DNA from 4 places in the Rahnella sp. CG8 genome. Region 2 is predicted to be linked to each of the others. Evidence: predicted binding sites of a transcription regulator. Region 2 holds the regulator's gene; each other region holds the start of a gene.
The links. The regulator Fur, encoded in region 2, represses iron uptake genes when iron is present. The targets are predictions, from matches to a motif close to ATAATAATGAGAACNACTATCAA.

Region 1: a site for Fur is predicted at 1,328-1,350, ahead of ulaG (L-ascorbate 6-phosphate lactonase). Genes of this name have one in related genera too.
Region 3: a site for Fur is predicted at 1,272-1,294, ahead of fepB (Fe2+-enterobactin ABC transporter substrate-binding protein). Genes of this name have one in related genera too.
Region 4: a site for Fur is predicted at 1,694-1,716, ahead of HGO41_RS19070 (TonB-dependent siderophore receptor). Genes of this name have one in related genera too.

What each region holds. Positions count from the first base shown of each region.
Region 1 is NZ_JABAED010000008.1:100,762-103,953, forward strand. It holds gene ulaR (HTH-type transcriptional regulator UlaR) at 1-54, opposite strand, end outside; gene ulaG (L-ascorbate 6-phosphate lactonase) at 169-1,233, opposite strand; gene HGO41_RS09955 (PTS ascorbate-specific subunit IIBC) at 1,646-3,049, shown strand; gene ulaB (PTS ascorbate transporter subunit IIB) at 3,120-3,192, shown strand, end outside.
Region 2 is NZ_JABAED010000007.1:193,057-196,248, forward strand. It holds gene HGO41_RS09410 (methyl-accepting chemotaxis protein) at 1-175, opposite strand, end outside; gene fldA (flavodoxin FldA) at 597-1,124, shown strand; gene fur (ferric iron uptake transcriptional regulator) at 1,437-1,892, shown strand; gene chiQ (ChiQ/YbfN family lipoprotein) at 2,021-2,356, opposite strand; gene chiP (chitoporin ChiP) at 2,370-3,192, opposite strand, start outside.
Region 3 is NZ_JABAED010000041.1:17,993-21,184, reverse strand. It holds gene HGO41_RS23975 (hypothetical protein) at 1-975, shown strand, start outside; gene fepB (Fe2+-enterobactin ABC transporter substrate-binding protein) at 1,317-2,285, shown strand; gene fepD (Fe(3+)-siderophore ABC transporter permease) at 2,285-3,192, shown strand, end outside.
Region 4 is NZ_JABAED010000022.1:79,759-82,950, forward strand. It holds gene HGO41_RS19070 (TonB-dependent siderophore receptor) at 1-1,546, opposite strand, end outside; gene HGO41_RS19075 (O-methyltransferase) at 1,898-2,581, shown strand; gene HGO41_RS19080 (glycoside hydrolase family 3 protein) at 2,588-3,192, opposite strand, start outside.

The DNA of each region.
Region 1 (3,192 bases), on a different contig from region 2:
CCCCTGACGTTGCAGCAGATCGAGAATAGCGTTGTGGCGTTGTGGCTCAGTCATGGTGGCTCCGCAGGTAAATAGGTGATTACCGCGTGATTATAAACGAGCAGTAATGGCAATTACATGGTTTATAAAAAAGCGGAGTTTGCTGCCTCCGCCTGTTCATAACATACTTTATAAGAAAGACTTGAATGGCAGATCAGTCTCGGTAGTAAAGCAGTCGTCAAAGCCACGCGGATAATGATATTCGAAATTATCCTTATCATCCGGATACGTGAATTTACCGCCGACCTGCCAGATAAACGGCTTGAAGCCGTATTTCAGGCGATCTTTTTTCATCTCCCACAGCACGCGGATTTCCTGCGGATCGGCCTGGAAATTCGACCAGATATCATGGTGGAACGGAATAACGACTTTGGTGTTGAGGGATTCCGCCATGCGCAGCATATCGACGCTGGTCATTTTGTCGGTCACACCACGCGGGTTTTCGCCATAAGAGCCGAGCGCCACGTCTATCTGATATTCGTTACCGTGTTTGGCGTAGTAGTTGGAATAGTGCGAATCGCCGCTGTGATACAGGTTACCGCCCGGCGTTTTGAACAAATAATTCACCGCGCGCTGATCCATCATATCCGGCAATACCCCTGCGGCTTTCTGGTCTGCGGGCAGGGTGATCAGCACCGTGCGGTCGAAAGAATCCAGTGCGTGAATTTCCACGTCTTTGATCCTCACCACTTTGCCCGGCGTCATCACGATGCAACGACTGGCGGGCACGCCCCAGCTCATCCACAAATCCACACAGGTTTGCGGGCCGATAAAGGGCACGTCAGCAGCACAGTTTTGCATGACCGCGGCGGCCACGTTCACATCGATATGATCGTTATGATCGTGGGTGGATAACACCGCGTCGATCTCCCTGATCGCAAAGGGATCGAGCACAAACGGTGTGGTGCGCAGATTCGGCTGGAGCTTCTTTACACCGGCCATGCGCTGCATCTGGTGGCCGGTTTTCATCAGCGGGCTGCTGTGATTTTGCTTGCCGACGCCACACCAGAAATCGACACAAATATTCGCGCCGCCCTCAGACTTCAGCCAGATCCCCGTACAGCCCAGCCACCACATGGCAAAGGTGCCCGGCGCGACCTTTTCCTGCTCGATCTCTTCGTTTAACCAGGTGCCCCATTCCGGGAAAGTGCTGAGGATCCAGGATTCGCGGCTGATTGTTTCTACTTTGCTCATAGTATTCCCTCATCTGAGTTGGCTTTGAAATAGAGTCACAATAAATCATTTAGTGATTACATGTGATTTGTTTGTGAGAAGTTATCATCGAAAATTCATAATGACAATGATTATAAACGAGCGATTTTTAGCATTAAGCAGGGGGTGACAAAGGAGGACGGGAGGATTTCAGGCGGTTTTCACATGCCTTTTTTTGTAGTATATGGCTGATATTTATCATAAAAACAGAGTGATTTAGTTTGTTAGCTCATTCTGCCGATGACGATATCTTGCGAGACTGCTCACAAATAATCATTGCGAATCTTTATTTGATTCGATGTGAGCATTAGAGTGCGTTTGTTCCTCACTTTTTAGCGCAGCGGTTATGTTCAAGTGCGTTGAAGAGATCAAACAAGGTCAGACGGAGAGTCTTATGGAATTCCTCTACACCATCTTCACCGTATTTTTTAATCAGGTAATGACTAACGCACCGTTGCTGCTGGGTATTGTGACCATGCTCGGTTACATCCTGCTCAGGAAGAGCGCGACGGTGATTATCAAGGGCACCATCAAAACCATTATCGGCTTTATGTTACTGCAGGCGGGGTCCGGCATTCTGACCGGTACCTTCAAACCGGTGGTGGCAAAACTTTCAGAAGTGTATGGCATTAACGGTGCAATATCAGATACCTATGCCTCAATGATGGCCACGGTGGAGCGCATGGGCGAGGCCTATAGCTGGGTCGGTTACGCGGTGCTGATCGCCCTGGCGCTGAATATCCTGATGGTGGTATTTCGCCGCATTACCGGCATTCGCACCATCATGCTGACCGGCCATATCATGTTCCAGCAGGCGGGGCTGATTGCGGTGTTCTTCTTCATCATGGGCTATCCGATGTGGACCACCATCTGGTCAACCGCAATTCTGGTATCCCTGTACTGGGGCATTACCTCGAACATGATGTACAAACCGACGCAGGCCGTGACCGAAAACAGCGGCTTCTCGATTGGTCACCAGCAGCAATTTGCCTCGTGGATCGCTTATAAAATCGCGCCGTATCTCGGCAAGAAAGAAGACAGTGTTGAAGATCTCAAACTGCCGGGCTGGCTGAATATTTTCCATGACAATATCGTGTCTACCGCCATCGTGATGACCGTGTTCTTCGGCATCATTCTGTGTTCCTTCGGCCTCGACACCCTGCAGCAAATGGCCGGAAAAACCCACTGGACGATTTACATCCTGCAAACCGGTCTGATGTTTGCAGTGGCGATTTTCATCATTATTCAGGGCGTGCGTATGTTCGTTGCTGAACTGACCGAAGCCTTTAACGGCATCTCCCAACGCCTGATCCCGGGTGCCGTGCTGGCCATCGACTGCGCGGCTATTTACAGCTTTGCGCCGAACGCCGTGGTCTGGGGCTTTATGTGGGGCACCATCGGCCAGCTGATTGCTGTCGCCATTCTGTTTGGCATGGGCTCTTCCATCATGATCATCCCCGGCTTTATCCCGATGTTCTTCTCTAACGCCACCATCGGCGTGTTTGCCAATCACTTCGGCGGCTGGCGCGCGGCGCTGAAAATCTGTCTGGTAATGGGGATGATCGAAATCTTCGGCTGCGTCTGGGCCATCAAACTCACCGGCCTGAGCGCCTGGATGGGCATGGCAGACTGGTCGATTCTGGCACCGCCAATGATGCAGGGCTTCTTCAGCATCGGTATGGCCTTTATGGGCGTCATTGCGGTGATTGTGCTGCTCTACATGTTCTTCGCGGGTCGCGCATTGCGGGCCGAAGAAGATGCTGAAAAACAGGCGCTTAATCAGTCCGTTTCTCACTAATGACTGTTCACTAATGACTGTTCACTAATGACTTCTCACAAATAACTTCTCACCAAACAAAGAGGTTCCCATGACAGTACGAATTCTGGCGGTATGCGGTTGCGGGCAAGGCAGTTCGATGATCATGAAGATGAAAATCGGCC
Region 2 (3,192 bases):
TTCCTTTATTGATCAGCGCCATATTGTTGACCAGCTCGGTACTATTTTTGGTATTTTGGGTCAGTGTGTCCAGTGAGGTGACGGTGTAAAGGGAAACACCTGCCCACATGACGCAAAAGATGCCAAGAATGGTTAATAAAGCGGCCCTGATGGTGATATTTTTTAAAAACTGCACGATATGCCTCTCTCGAAACATGTCTGTTTCTGGCCTGAGGATTGACGGGGATGCGGAGAATCAAGACAGGTAACCAGCAGGCAAGTGCCCCAGGACATGTTTGAACACCTCTCCGGGCATCGATTTCTTTATTATGTTGAGATTGCTCCCGAATCATCTATCGGCGGAATGTTCTCGAAATTTAGTATTGTGACAACTTATTTCTCAAACTTGCTTTTGACCTCATTAACCCTGAGGTTAATTCGCCGCAGGTGAAAGCACACAAAGGCGATAACACATAAAAATATTGCCCGATAAACTTATTTCCCAGTTAAGAAGGCGAGCAGAAGCATATTCTCCGCCGCACGAGTTTGCTATCATCTGCATTATTATTGCCTGCGTTGCAGAGCACTTCATTGAGAACAAGAGGTTAGGTAATCTTATGGCCGTTGTAGGTATCTTCTTTGGATCCGATACAGGTAACACCGAAAACATCGCAAAAATGATCCAGAAGCAATTGGGTAAAGATGTTGCAGAGGTGCATGACATTGCGAAGAGCAGCAAAGAGGATCTGGAAAAATTCGATATTTTGCTTATCGGCATTCCAACCTGGTATTACGGTGAAGCGCAGTGTGACTGGGACGACTTTTTCCCAACGCTGGAAGAGATAGATTTCGAAGGTAAGCTGGTGGCACTGTTTGGTTGCGGTGACCAGGAAGACTACGCCGAATATTTCTGCGATGCGCTGGGCACCGTGCGCGATATCATTGAGCCACGCGGCGCAGTGATTGTCGGACATTGGCCTACCGAAGGTTACCACTTTGAAGCATCTAAAGGCCTGGCGGATGATAAGCACTTCATAGGACTGGCAATTGACGAAGATCGTCAGCCCGAACTGACCAGCGAACGTGTTGATGCCTGGGTGAAACAGATCACAGAAGAACTTAGCCTTTCTGAAATTATTGGCTAAAAACCCTGTTGGCCCTGAGGATTTATTCTACAATTGAAGGGCCAAACTATTACTGAAATTAACAATTTAACTGCTACAAAATTGTAACTTTCGGTCGTATCAAGGTACACTGAGTTCCTCTGTTTTTTCTATTGATCAAGTCGTTGCATTACAAATGTGACCGGCAATTTGTGATCTTTATTAACAGGCTGTCGTTGACGAGAATTGGCACATTGCGTTAAACGAAGAGACTAAACGAATAATTTTGTGCCGCCGATGCCACAGGCTGCATGCCTCAACTTGATTAGCACATAGTAACAGGACTGAATCCGCATGACTGACAACAACACCGCACTGAAGAAAGCCGGCTTAAAAGTCACGCTTCCGCGCCTCAAAATCCTGGAAGTGCTGCAAGCGCCGGAAGGTCATCACGTTAGTGCGGAAGATCTTTACAAGCAACTGATTGATATGGGTGAAGAAATTGGCCTGGCGACGGTTTACCGCGTTCTGAACCAGTTTGACGACGCCGGTATTGTCACCCGTCATAACTTCGAAGGCGGCAAGTCCGTATTCGAACTGACCCAGCAACATCACCACGACCACCTGATCTGTCTGGATTGCGGTCGTGTGATCGAATTCCGTGACGAATATATTGAAGGTCGTCAGCGTGAGATTGCTAAGAAACACGGTATCAAGCTCACCAACCACAGCCTGTATCTGTACGGCCACTGTGAAGCAGGCGATTGCCGCGAAGATGACTCTTTGCACAACGATAAACCTGCGCAGTAATCTGCACAGGCTTTGACTAAATTAACCGCTGAAAAGCGGTTTTTTTATGTCTGATATCGACGCAGATTGAGCCCGGATAGCAGGCATAAAAAACCCCGGCAAGCCGGGGTATGTTTCGCTGCTGAGATTCACGGCTTAGGTGAATTGTTCGTTTTTATTTCCTGCCAGATTTTCCCGCAATCAGCAGCATATGCCTGACCGTCGCCAGTTTTACGCGCCGTCAGACATCGCTGATAATCCACCACGCGCACCGTCTCCTGTTCTGCAAATTGCTGGTGGGCTTTTTCCTGTTTCAGTTTATTCAGTAACACCTCGCAGGATGCCAGTTTGTCCGGATTGCCTTCTGACGTATTGATACAGGCACGGTAATCTTCCCGCGTTTGGGATATTTGTGCCTGATCGGCGGTGGGTGCACAACCGGCCAGCAGAACAACCGAAACCACGATCATCAGTAATTTATTCATCGACATAGCGACCTCAGAAAATAGTGAATGGAGCGATAACGATGAATTTCACGTCTTTTTCATCCTGGAAAATGTTGCCGTAACCGCCGCCCCAGCTCGGAATATCCGAATGGTTGTCGTACTGGGTGTAATGCAGTTTGAACAACGTCCCTTTGGCGCGCCCTTCCTGAATGGTGTACAGCGCATCCAGGCTCCATGCGCTTTCTTTCAGACGCTGGCTCTGGTCATAAGCGGCGTTGGTGCTCGGTTTGGCATCCCAGGCATAGACGTACGAACCACCGACCGCGAAGCCCGGTAAATCCCATTTCGCCAGATCATACAATACGCCTGCATATACTGCTTTTTCACCGTTGGCGTTGAAGTCCGAGCGGTTGTCCCACCACACATCAAGACGGCCGTTTGAGGAAGAATAAGTCGGGGTCATGCGCTGCAGGAAGTAGCCCTGATTCCCTTCCGCTTTCACCATCGTCCCTTCCAGACGCCAGTTAAACTGCCCGGTGGTATAGCCAAAGGTCAGTGCCTGCAACCATGCCAGACCGTCATACAGACTGTTCGGATCATTCTTGTCACTGATGCGGTCTTCTGCACCATAGAACTGATAGCTGGTGGTCAGCGGATTGCCCAGCAGATCCATTTTGTACGAGGCTTTAGCAAAATACTGATCGACATAACTTTCAGCCTGGCCAAATGCGCCTTCCAGTACGAAGTCATTTTTAAAATCATATTTCGCACCGAGCGAATGAATATAAGAAACGCCGGTTTTCTTGTCATTCTGGCGGAAATCATCCATTTCCAGATGCCACGGCGATTTATATTCATCAGCCCACATATAGGAG
Region 3 (3,192 bases), on a different contig from region 2:
AATATGTTCCCTATGATAGAAACGGACAAAAAAGAGGAGTTACCATCGGAGTCTGACGTAAGAATAAAAAAAGCCATAGATAAGTATGCGCCTATTTTGCTTGGTAGTAATATTATTACTAACGATGACTTAATCAACTCTATCTTTAATGGGAATTTCAATAGAAAGGGAATTTGCGATTCTGTGAACTTATCATCTCATTTTGCTGAGGCAAGAAGCACTCCAAACTGGATAATCGCTTATAATTATTATAACTATGAAAATGACATATTAGAGAAAGCAACTGAAGGCCTTAAGAAAGACTTTGAAAATAGAAGGTTAATTATTCCTGGTGAAATGTTACATCTTTTCCACCTCATGTTCCTGATGTCCTATATAAATGAGATAAATCTATCTTATGAAGACATTGAGAAAAAATGTAAAGAATATATTGATGACATTTACTCTAGAGGTGAAATGGAGCCAACTGAAATTAAATTCGATCCTTATAGAAATAATAGTAATTATAACGGTTATGGTTATTGGACTGAGGATGATTACAAAGAGTATGCGGGGCGAGTTAAAGTTTACTTGAAAAGTGTGCGTCAAAAGTCTTTTAATGATCAGCAACCTGCTATCCAAAATTCACTTATGGAAACTTTACGAAGTGACGTCGTTAGGTTCTCAAAAATTATTGGATATGATAATGGCCAGACAGGCGAATATTACCAAATACCAATTCTTTCGGGAATTCCTGCAGAAGTTTTTGTTAATACATGGCTATTAAACCCAACATCTCAATGGAGACATGTAACCTATTCTTTACAGCATCGTTATGCGAATGATAGGTTAGATCGAGAAATGGTTGACGAGAAAGAATGGTTTAAAGAAGTTGTGAAAATCATAGAGGAACGGGCTGCTACTGAAAAGGGGTTTAAAAATCAAATGTTGAACATGTTGATCCCATCTGAACTTAAGGAACAACTTTTTCAATAAGTACTCTTTGTCGCAAAATTGTCGCACTAAGATAGAGATATTGCCGTATATTGACTGATATTCACATTGCAACCCATTGATATACCGTTAAGACATTGTTTTTCAATGGGTTACATGATTCTCATAATCGCTTGGTCGCTGGTTCAAGTCCAGCAAGGGCCACCAAATTTTAGTTTGAGATTCAAACGATTAAGCCACTTCATACGGAGTGGCTTTTTTGTTGCGTGAATACCTGTCTTCCCCTGACTTTTCCACGGATTGAGCCTCTCTCGTCATTGACCCCATACGCCCTGCATATAATAATGATAACCATTAACATTAAAGAATCAGGAATGGATCCAATGACAAGGGCTGGTTTTCGCCGTTTTTCAGGGATGGTTGCGCTGTTGTTATCGCTGCTTGTCGCCACGCAGGCTTTCGCAGAAGGCTGGCCACGGCAAGTTATGACCTCAAAGGGAAGCATCACATTACAACAGCCGCCGCAGCGGATTGTCTCCACCAGCGTCACCGTCACCGGCACATTGCTGGCGATTAATGCGCCGGTTATCGCCAGCGGGGCGACTGCGCCCAATAATCGGGTTTCCGATGCTCAGGGCTTTTTCCGCCAGTGGGGCGATGTCGCGAAACAACGCGGTGTGCAGCGGCTTTATATCGGCGAACCGAATGCTGAAGCCATTGCCGGACAGGCACCGGATCTCATCATTATTGCCGCCACAGGCGGGGATTCCGCACTGAAACTCTATGATCAGCTGTCGGCCATTGCGCCGGTCATGGTGGTCAATTACGACGATAAAAGCTGGCAGGAACTCGCCACCGAATTAGGCCGGGCGACGGGTAAAGAAACCGATGCCGCCAAGGTTATCGCGCAGTTTTCAGCCCGTGAAGACAGTCTGAAAAAAGCGATACATTTGCCACCGCAGCCGGTGTCCGCGCTGGTTTATGGATCAGATGGCAAAAGCGCCAATCTGTGGACGCCCGCGTCACCGCAAGGTCAGTTGCTCCGGCAGTTAGGATTCAGCCTCGCGCCGGTTCCGCTGAATTTCGCCGCCAGTTACAGTCAGGGCAAACGCCATGACATCATCCAGCTTGCCGGTGAGAAAATGCCGGAGGCGATGAACGGCCAGACGCTGCTGTTATTTTCCGCCAGTCAGCCTGATGCACAACGGCTGCTGACCAATCCTTTTCTGGCGAAGTTACCTGCCGTGCAGGCCGGGCGCGTGTATGCCATGGGTGACGACACGTTCAGGCTCGATTATTACAGCGCCAGCAACATGCTGAATCAGCTTGAAAAACTGTTCGTAACTCACTGATGTCCTGCTCAATAAAAAATCTCACAGCGCTGTTGGTTGCCTTGTTTTTGCTCTGCCTGATGATGGCGCTGAGTCTGGTGCTGGGCGAGAAATCGCTTGCGTCCGGCACCGTGATGTCAGCGCTTAACGGCCAGTGCACAGGGGCGGATTGTGTGATTGTCACCGATGCCCGTGTGCCGCGCACGCTGGCCGGTTTGCTGGCAGGGATGGCGCTCGGATTATCCGGCGCACTGATGCAAATCCTCACCCGCAATCCGCTGGCTGATCCCGGTATTCTTGGCGTTAATGCGGGTGCGGCTTTCGCGGTGGTTATCGGTATCGCCTTTTTTGGCGCAACGGATGTCAGCCACTATTTGTGGTTCGCGTTTGCCGGTGCCTTGCTGGCAACATTGCTGGTCGCCATGATCGGCGCGCTGGGACGCGGAAAGCTGGATCCGGTACGCTTAACTCTGGCGGGCGTCGCGCTCGGCGCTGTGCTGGAAGGCATGTCTTCGGGGATTTCCCTGCTCAACCCGACCGTCTACGATCAGTTGCGATTCTGGCAGGCTGGCTCGCTGGATATCCGCAATATTACCGTGATTAAAACCATCACACCGCCGGTGACTTTTGCGGTTGTCCTGAGCTTACTGATGGCCCGCTCCCTGAATAATCTGACGATGGGCAGCGAACTGGCGACGGCGCTCGGCACCAAAATCGCGACCACGCAGTTGCTGGGATTACTGGCGATTACGTTGTTGTGCGGCAGCGCCACAGCGGCTGTCGGCCCCATCGCCTTTGTCGGCCTGATGGTGCCGCATATGGCGCGCTGGATCTGTCGTGCGGATCCGCGCTGGATGCTGCCGTGGACGCTGGTGTTAACCCCGACGCTGTTGCTGGCAGCCGATATCGCCGGGCGTTTTCTGGTTAC
Region 4 (3,192 bases), on a different contig from region 2:
CGGCTTCGTATTGCTCACTCTGCATCGGTTTCAGCAGCGTGCCGTCAGCGCCTGGCAGGGCAGATGGCGTCATCGCCTGGCTGTAGCTGACGTACGGTGAAATGCCGCTGTCAAAGGCGTACAGCAGGGAAGCGCGGCTGTTGAAATGACTGTCTTTACGTTCGCTGTTGCTGGTGGTGCCGTAGATGCTTTCGTAACTGCGGCTGGAGGTTTTTAGCGTGTCGTAACGGCCTGACAGGGTCAGATACCATTTGTTCCAGTTCATCTCATCTTGCAGATAGGTACCCATCTGCTCATAACGGTTTTTACCGCGTTTATGACTGTAATAATCCAGTGCATCACCGCCAACGCCAGTGTACGGGTTGAGGTTTTCAGCGTAAGCAGCGTCAGATTTCACATCATTGATAAAGTGGGAGTAATCGAAACCGATCACCACTTTATGTGCCAGTTCGCCGGTCGCGAAATCCGCTTCGAGCTGGTTATCAATCGCAAAAGTATCCAGCGAGGACTTCTCACCGGAATAATAACGACTCATCTCAGTACGATCTGCATTCCAGCCCGCCTGATACACCTGATCCAGTTCGGTGTTGGAATGGGTGTAGTTGGCATTCTGGCGGAATGACCAGACGTCGTTAAACGCGTGCTGGAATTCGTAGCTGTAGATTTGCTCCCAGCGTTTGAACTGGTTGCGGGTGCTTTCGCCATCGAAGAAACCCCGGCTCAGTTTCTGCCCGTAGAGGCTGCCGTCAGCCGGAACCGCGGCGTGGTAGCCACCGGACGGATCTTTTTGCAGATATGCGCGCAGTAAAAGCGAGGTATTTTCATCCGGCGTCCACAGCAACTGTGGCGAAATCGCGTAACGCTCTTCACGCTGGTGATCGTATTGCGTATCGCTGCTGCGGGTCATCCCGGTCAGACGGAATGCCAGCTGATCGTTGATGGCGTTGGTGTAATCGAACGCGCCGCCTTTGGTGTTTTGCGTGCCACCGGAAAGCTGGAAGTGACCTTCTTCAGCAAACTGCGGGCGCTTGGTGGATTCCACCACCACACCGCCGGGAATGCTCTGGCCGTAAAGCGCAGAAGACGGTCCTTTCACCACATCAATACGTTCCAGGAACCACGGATCAACCTGAATGGAGTTATAGGTCGAGCCATCGCTCAGGATCCGCAGGCCATCGAGGAAGGTGTTGTTGACGTCACCGCCGTGGAAACCGCGCAGGGAAATGGTGTCATAACGCGTTGCGCCGCCGGCAAAGTTGGTGAATACGCCTGGCGTGTAGTTCAGTGCAGCGTTAACCGTGGTGGCGTTCTGGTCAGTCATTTGCTGACGGGTCACAACAGAAACGGCCTGACCGGTGGTGATCAGCGGCTGATCCGTTTTGGTCGCACTTTTACTGGTTTTCGCGCTGTAACCCTGCGTCGGAGCATCGGCGGTATCCGCAGGCGCGGCTTTGACAATGACGGTGTCTTCAGCAGCCATTGAGGCAACCGGCATTGCCAGCGCGCACATAAGCACCGAGCGTTTGAGGGGGAAAGCCAACAACATATTCATAATCCCTATAAATAACTCAATAATGATTGAGTGATTAATTGATGCGTGTGTAATAAACCCAAAAGCCAACATGTGTTCCGCACAAAAGCGTGACGTGCGAAGGGCAGTCACTTAACCGAAACGTGACGGATGTTAAACTTAATGATAATTGTTATCATTATTATTTTACAAATTCAAGGGAACTTTACGCCAAAAATGTGAAGTGACGCATTTTTAACCTGATGAAAACGAGGGTTTTTTAATCACAGTAATAAAAATCTGAGCAAAATGGCCGGAAGTGATTAGGGTTAATAGTGAGTTTTTTAATCATGTTCTCTATGTAAAATTCACGGCCGGGAGGCGAAAATGGGTCAGGGGAGTCCGGAGGAATACAGCAGGAAATGGGCAGCGGTTGACAACTATCTGGTGAGTCATTTAGTGGACGGCGATCCGGTTCTGGATCAGGTACTGAAAAACAATCATCAGGCCGGTTTACCCGCACACGATGTAGCACCCAATCAGGGAAAATTACTGGCGCTGTTCGCCCAAATCATCAGCGCACAGAAAGTCTTAGAAATCGGCACGCTCGGCGCTTACAGCACTATCTGGCTGGCGCGGGCGTTACCGGCGCTCGGAAAAGTCGTGACGCTGGAAGCCGATCCGCATCATGCGCGCATCGCACAAACCAACATTGAGCTGGCCGGTTTGCAGGATAAAATTACCTTACACACCGGGCCTGCGTCAGAAACCTTGCCCACGCTCGCGGCGGAAGCGCCGTTTGACCTGATTTTTATTGATGCCGATAAACCCAGCAATCCGCTTTATCTGGAATGGGCACTGAAATTGTCGAAACCGGGGACATTAATTATTGGCGATAATGTGGTGCGGGACGGCGCGGTGGTGGATCCGCACAGCGACGACGCCCGGGTGCAGGGTGTGCGTCGCTTTATTGAGATGATTGAACAGGAACCGCGTTTATCAGCGACCGCGCTGCAAACCGTCGGCAGCAAAGGCTGGGACGGTTTTGTGCTGGCGCGGGTCACCGGTTAACAGGGCTTAACGCGCCAGACCAAAGCCAATATCAAACAGCGGATTTTCGCTGTCATGTGGCATATCGGACTGTTGTCTGAGCACGGCTTCTTCAGACGATGGCAGTTCAAACGGCAGCTTACCGGTATAGGCTTCGGTGCTGGTCAGGCGCGTAAACAAAACGGTATCGCTGACACCGAAATTGCCGATAATCACTTTCGCTTTGTCCTTCACGTTGGTCAGGATCGCCGGACGGTCGAGATAAACGGTGACGATTGTCGGCACTGCTTTGCTGGCTTTCACGATCGCCTGATAATCCGCGTTGTCACCGGTAAAGGCCAGCGAGCCTTCGTGATGGCGCTTGCCAAAGAACCAGGCTTTATGCGGTTGCTCGTACGGGGCATGGGCGCGGATCAGCGCAATATCGGCTTTCTCCGGCGCATCCACCACGGTAAAACCGGCTGCCGTCGCGGCCTGCGGTGCTATGCCGTACAGCCAGATCTTTTTGCCTTTTTTCAGCGGTAACACATCATCGGTGTTTTGCAGCAATACCAGTGAATGTCCCTGCGCCGAATTGGCTTCTTTTTGCCAGTCAGCGCGCCCGACGGTTTGGGTGGCTTTCTGCACATCGA